Regions from separate parts of the Paraburkholderia bonniea genome, predicted to be linked through region 2. Evidence: predicted binding sites of a transcription regulator. Region 2 holds the regulator's gene; the other holds the start of a gene.
The links. The regulator sigma-54, encoded in region 2, starts transcription at its own class of promoters, with help from an activator protein. The targets are predictions, from matches to a motif close to TGGCANGNAANCTGCTTT.
Positions count from the first base shown of each region.

Region 1: glnA (type I glutamate--ammonia ligase) is a predicted target of sigma-54. The motif match lies at 1,318-1,335, and genes of this name have one in related genera.

Region 1 is NZ_QPEQ01000001.1:1,287,697-1,291,109, forward strand. It holds gene GH656_RS05625 (competence/damage-inducible protein A) at 1-312, shown strand, start outside; gene GH656_RS05630 (rhodanese-like domain-containing protein) at 473-937, opposite strand; gene glnA (type I glutamate--ammonia ligase) at 1,483-2,898, shown strand; gene glnL (nitrogen regulation protein NR(II)) at 3,121-3,413, shown strand, end outside.
Region 2 is NZ_QPEQ01000001.1:2,958,378-2,961,790, reverse strand. It holds gene GH656_RS13025 (PTS sugar transporter subunit IIA) at 81-596, opposite strand; gene hpf (ribosome hibernation-promoting factor, HPF/YfiA family) at 862-1,221, opposite strand; gene GH656_RS13015 (RNA polymerase factor sigma-54) at 1,381-2,886, opposite strand; gene lptB (LPS export ABC transporter ATP-binding protein) at 3,072-3,413, opposite strand, start outside.

The DNA of each region.
Region 1 (3,413 bases), 1.7 Mb from region 2:
CTGGATACGCATTACGCGCATTTGCATCACGCCACGCCGCATGCCGAAAAATCGCTGCTGGTGTTCGAGCTGCCTGAATCGACACTGACGCCGTTAATGGAACAAATCGAGCGTGATTTTGCCGGGGTGCGGGTGTTTAGTCTGCCGAGCGTGGGGGATGCGCAGCGCGGTGAGATTTACGCGCGGCGGCATATTGATCTTGGCGTGAAAGGCGAGCCGGAAGCCGTCGCGGCTGCTTTTGTCAAATTACGCGAGGGTGTGCATGCGCTGGGCGGCGATATCGTCGAGCCGGAGCACCCGGGCAAGCCGTGATGCGCTTGAGAGCGGATTGATCTGCGGTGCGGTTGTTAATGGTTGGGTGCTGATGGTGTCAGCGCTAAAGGCGGTACCGCCGCAGGTTAACGTGTGGCAGCTATTGCCACGGTGACTGGTGGCGGCAACGAGCAAGGACAACCGGCAACCGGCAACCGCATCAAGCACCAATCCAGGGCAAACCACGAAAACACCATCCAGACACCGTCTTGCGATGGCCCTGGCTGTCTTTGTCTCCCTCAAACCCTTCCAGCAGGTCGAATGCGCGGCTGAACCCGGCTGCGCTGGCTGCCGTGGCCGCCAGTTTGGAGCGCGCCGCACTGCGGCAGAGAAACAGCAGCGGCGCATCCAGTGGAACGGCCGCGCGCAACTGCTCAATAAATTCTGCGTTGAGGACCCCGCCCGGATAGCGGAGCCATTCGAGATGGAGATATTGCCCGTCGTCTGTGACTGGCCGGCCGACCCAGTCCAGTTCTGCCCGGGTGCGGACATCAATCAGGCGGGCGTGGCGTTCCAGTTGCATGAATTCGAAGGCTTCAGCAGGTGACATCGCCCCCGCGTAGGGCAACGGGTTCCCGGTGCGCCGCTGGCTGGCCTGGGTGTAAAGCTGTTCAAGCGTACTCATGGCGATCTTTGTCCTGTTTGGCAAACGGGCATTCTAGCGCTGTCCCGGCACGGGGCTGGCGCGGGTGGCAGCGGTGCTGAGCGGCAATGTCAGAGATTGCCGGGCCACGCCACAAGCGTCGAGTTCGAGGGGAATTTGATGGCTCACGGTGCGTTGCACACGCTGAATGCGCTATATCGGTGCAAAATGCTGGCCACGCACCAAAATCACTCGCGCGCGCCAATGAGGTAGGCATGCTGCTTGCCACTGGTGCGGCGTGCGAGTGGCTCGAAAGGGTGCGTCAAGCCTGCCAGGTTGCGGTTGCAACACAAGGGTTCCGGGGGAAATCAGGGCTGCCGGGCGCTGACGCCACGTCTTGATGCAGCAGGCTGATGCGGACATGGCACAGATGATGCTTAAGAGCCTTCCCATTAACCGGTTCATAGCGGTTTATAGCGGTTCATCGTTTCGGGCTGCGTGTCGCAGTCTGGGCGGCATATTGAAACAGTGTTACTCGCTTCAAGCGGCGGCAGATTCCGCCGAATTCGTTAATCAGGAGATAGGTTATGAGTAAATCCGTGGCTGACGTCATGCAGATCGTCAAAGACGAAGACGTCAAGTTTGTCGATTTTCGTTTCACCGATACACGAGGCAAAGAGCAACACGTTTCGGTGCCGGTCTCGGCATTCGATGACGATAAATTCGAAAGCGGCCATGCCTTTGATGGTTCGTCGATTGCGGGCTGGAAGGGCATTGAGGCATCGGACATGTTGCTCGTACCAGACCCGGATACCGCCTTTCTCGACCCGTTTTACGAAGAATCAACCCTGGTGCTGACCTGTGACGTGGTTGAGCCAGCCGACGGTAAAGGCTATGAGCGCGATCCGCGCTCGCTTGCCAAGCGCGCTGAGGCTTACCTGAAAAGCACCGGCCTTGGCGACACCGCGTACTTTGGCCCGGAACCTGAATTTTTCATTTTTGATTCGGTGCAGTGGAATACCGATATGTCCGGCTGCTTCGTCAAGATTGGTTCAGAAGAAGCGCCGTGGTCGTCAGGCAAAGAATTCGAAGGCGGCAATACGGGCCATCGTCCAGGGGCGAAGGGCGGTTATTTTCCGGTTGCGCCAGTCGATTCGTTTCAGGACATCCGCTCGGAAATGTGTCTGTTGCTGGAGCAGATCGGCATTCCGGTCGAAGTGCACCACCACGAAGTGGCAGGCCAGGGGCAGAACGAAATCGGCACCCGCTTTTCGACACTGGTTCAGCGCGCTGACTGGACCCAGCAAATGAAGTACATCATCCATAACGTCGCGCACACCTACGGCAAGACGGCGACGTTTATGCCGAAGCCGATCGTCGGTGATAACGGCTCGGGCATGCACGTGCACCAGTCGATCTGGAAAGATGGCCAGAACCTGTTCGCGGGCAATGGCTATGCAGGCTTGTCGGAGTTCGCGCTGTTTTACATCGGCGGCATCATCAAGCACGCCCATGCGCTGAACGCGATCACCAACCCGACCACCAACTCGTACAAGCGTCTGGTGCCGCACTATGAAGCACCGGTCAAGCTGGCGTATTCGGCGCGCAACCGTTCGGCCTCGATCCGCATTCCACACGTGTCGAACCCGAAAGGCCGCCGCATCGAAACCCGCTTCCCGGACCCGATGGCTAACCCGTACCTGTGCTTCTCCGCGCTGATGATGGCGGGCCTGGATGGCGTGCAGAACAAGATTCATCCGGGCGAAGCAGCCGATAAAAACCTGTACGACTTGCCACCGGAAGAAGATGCGCGCATCCCTACCGTCTGCGCTGGGCTCGATCAGGCGCTGGACGCGCTCGATAAAGACCGTGAATTCCTGACTCGCGGTGGGGTGTTCACTGATTCGATGCTGGACGCGTATCTCGAACTGAAGGCGGGCGAGCTGCAACGTTTCCGCATGACGACGCACCCGATCGAGTTCGAAATGTATTACTCGCTGTAAGTCGTACCGGTGCGGGTGCTTCGCACGGCCAACGGCGAAGCACCCGCAACGCGTCTGCTGGGAGGGCAAAGGGACGGCGGTGCCGTCCCTTTGCCGTTGTACTGGCGGCGACAGGCCTTACGCCCAGGTGGCCGCGCGGGTTTGGCACAAGTTAGCCAGCCGCTCAGTTGGGCTAACCAATCAAATAACCCGTCAACCGATGGATCAGACCCGATGCGCAAGATGGCTCTGAAGAATCTGGGCCCAGTCCGGCATGCGCAGGCTGAGCCACTCTCCGAGGCACAGCCGCTGCTCGATTCTGGTTTGCTGCCAGGTTTCGATGCGTTTCCTGCCGTGGTGCTGGTGCTGGAGAAATCTTCGCTGCGCGTGGCGTTTGCCAATCCGCTGGCCGAATCCATGCTGGAGCTATCGCGCAGGCAACTGGCGCAAATGGCGTGGCACGACATCTTCACCAATGCCGACGAACTGACACAGACGATTGCCGCGATTGCGGAGCATCGTTTCCAGGCGACTCA
Region 2 (3,413 bases):
CAGAAGGGGGCACGGGCGCCGCCGTTGTGTTGCGCTATGCAGCCTGGCAGCCACGCTGGCCTCGGGCCAGCGTCAATGCATCAGGGTTGCCATTGTGTGAGCAGGCGATGCAAGGTTTCGCGGTTTTCTTCTGTTTGCAGATGCTCACGCGTGTCCCGGTCGGATAGCAACTGGGCTATCTCAGACAGAATTTCAAGGTGCTGCTGCGTGGATTGCTCAGGGACGAGCAGAAAAATCAGGAGAGAGACGGGCTGGCCATCGGGCGACTCGAACGGGATGGGGGCATCGAGACGGACAAATGCCGCGAGTGGATGTTTTAGCCCTTTGATCCGGCCATGCGGAATGGCAACACCTTCGCCGAGCCCTGTTGATCCGAGGCGCTCACGCGCAAAGAGATTGTCAGTGACCGTGCTGCGGGCGATACCGTTCTGATTTTCGAAAATCAGGCCTGCTTGCTCGAAGACGCGTTTCTTGCTGGTGACTGATAGCCCAACGAGGACGTTTTCAAGGGGAAGAAATTTGGCTAAACGATTCATGTTGGCAGGCGAGAACGAGGCCTGAGTCTTCCTCTCGGTGGGATTTGAGTGGCGTTCCATTCTCTACAGGGGCATCACGGCGGTGTGTGGCGGAGTCCGAAATCAGTGAAGTCCGACTGAGTAACCAGTTAATAACGGGCCATTATAGTGCAGCGCGGGTATGTGCGGTGCATGCTTGATGAGGATTGCGCTTCACTTGCTGGTTGATTTCGTTTTGTGAGCCGGGTTGCTGCCGGTATGAATAAGTTGGCCGGAGTTGGCCGGAAATTAAAAACCGCCCATCAGGGCGGTTTGGCTACAACCCGGATTGACCCGGGTAAAAGGCTTACTGCGGTGGAGTTTCGATCTGCGGGGCCAGCGGCTGGTGCTTGATCGCTTCATGTTGATGGCCTTGCAGCCGGTCTTTGTGACGAATCACTTGCCGGTCAAGTTTGTCGATGACCAAGTCAATTGCCGCGTACATGTCGCCCTCGGCGCTTTCGACAAAAATATCCTTGCCTTTCAGATGAAGATTGACTTCAACCTTCTGCCTTTTTTCCTTTTCCTTATGATTGTCGACCGAGAGGACCACACTGCCATCGATCACCTGATCGAAGTGCCTTAGCACTCTGTCCAGCTTGGCGATCACGTATTCGCGCAACGCAGGCGTTACTTCGAGATGGTGTCCACTGATCTGCAGATTCATAGTACTTCTCCAAACGAGTAGCCGCGTGGTCCTGATCAGGAAGCAGTACTAGCCGATTGGTTCAGGTGCCAGCAAATCGTGCACTGGTGAACCCGATCGACCAGCCTGTGCAACCCAAACAGGGTTCGGCCGGAAAATGCCCGCCACATGTGCAGCGGGCTACAGAGATTTGCGCAGGCTGACGGCTGGGATTTTGAGGGTTTCGCGGTATTTGGCCACAGTGCGTCGGGCAACGACGAAACCCTGTTCTGCCAGCAGTTCGGCTATGCGGCTGTCTGAAAGAGGGGTGGTGGGGTTTTCCGCTCCTATCAGTTGCTTGATGAGTGCGCGTATGGCTGTGGAAGACGCTGCGCCCCCGGTGTCGGTCGAAACGTGTGATCCGAAGAAGTACTTGAACTCAAGTGTGCCGAAAGGAGTAAGCAAGTACTTGCCTGTAGTGACACGCGAGACCGTCGACTCGTGTAGCCCCAGCGTATCAGCAATTTCTCGCAAAACCAAGGGCCGCATGGCAATTTCACCGTGCATGAAAAAGCTCTTCTGGCGTTCAACAATGGCTTGCGCTACACGCAGAATAGTGTCGAATCTTTGCTGGATATTCTTGATGAGCCAGCGGGCTTCCTGAAGCTGCTGGCGCAGCGAGCCGCTGCCAGGATCGCTGCGGTTGTTGCGCAGAATATTGGCGTACAGATTATTGATGCGCAGTTTCGGCATGACCTCTGGATTGAGTTCCGCACGCCATCCTTGAGCCGTTTTGTGTACCAGCACATCAGGCACGACGTAGTCTGCTTCGGTCTTGCCATACATCGCACCAGGAAAGGGTTCAAGCGAGCGGATCAGCGCATGTGCGTCACGCAGTTCGTCGTCGCTGGCTTTCAGGTGTTTGCGCAGCCGGATGAAGTCGCGTGCCGCAAGCAACTCTAAATGGTGGTCGACAATTTCGAGCGCAAGTGTGCGGGTGGGCGATGTGTCCAGCCGGAGCAATTGCAGCCGGAGGCACTCTGCCGCAGAGCGTGCGCCCACTCCCACAGGATCAAAGCTGTGCAGTAATGAGAGTGCAGTTTTTAGTTCATCCGCATCGACTTCAAGTTCTTCAGGCAAATCTGCCTGGATTTCTTCGAGTGTCGCGGTGAGATAGCCATCGTCATCGAGCGATTCGATCAGGAAGGTGACGAGCGCCCGGTCGCGCGGGCTGGCCTGGGTCACGCACAGTTGCGCGAGCAGATGATCGCGCAACGATGTGCCGGATTCGTGCACCTGAAGCGGTGGCAGGTCGTCATCGGCGGATGCGTTGCCAGAGCGGCCGTAGTCGTCGAGATTCCATTGGCTGGCATCCGCGCTGTCGGCAGCAAGACCGTTGTATTCGTCAACGCCTTGCGGCTCGCTGGGTTCGCGTTCGGTGCCGGTGGCAGAGGTTGATGGCGAGTGAGCGCTGGTTTCGGACTGGGTGCTATTGCGTGTCTGGGTGATGAGCGAGCCGTCTGCTGCCACGCGCAATGGACTGGCGATCCAGTCGTCTTCGTTTTCAAGCAGGGGGTTTTGTGCAATCGCCGTGGCGACTTCTTGCTGAAGTTCAAGCGTAGACAACTGCAGCAGCCGAATGGACTGCTGCAGTTGGGGAGTCAGCGCAAGATGCTGGGAGAGGCGGAGTTGGAGGCTAGCTTTCATGGCAGGTTGTGACTCATTGTAATGAGTTTGCCATGGCCGCGATACCTGCGGCAGCCCTAAAAATACGGGGGCGTACTTAGGGTTTTTGCTAATCAGGAAGCGGGTGAGGGGGTGTGCAGCGTTGTGCGTTAACCTGGCGGGAGTCGCTGTCAGACCTGATGCAGCAGGCCTGACAGCGATGCGGCTTACATCCGGAAGTGTTCGCCCAGATAGACGCGCCGGACGTTCTCGTTTTCGATGATCTCGCTGGGTGCGCCCGCAGCAAGCACGCTGCCATCGCTAATGATGTATGCGTGATCGCAGATGCCGAGCGTTTCGCGCACATTGTGGTCGGTAATGAGTACGCCGATATTGCGCTGCTTTAGAAAGCGGACGATTTTCTGAATTTCCAGCACGGCAATGGGATCGACACCAGCAAAGGGTTCATCAAGCAGGATGAAGCTGGGGTTGGTTGCCAGTGCGCGAGCGATTTCGACCCGGCGGCGCTCGCCTCCCGATAGCGACAGCGCCGGGTTTTCGCGCAGGTG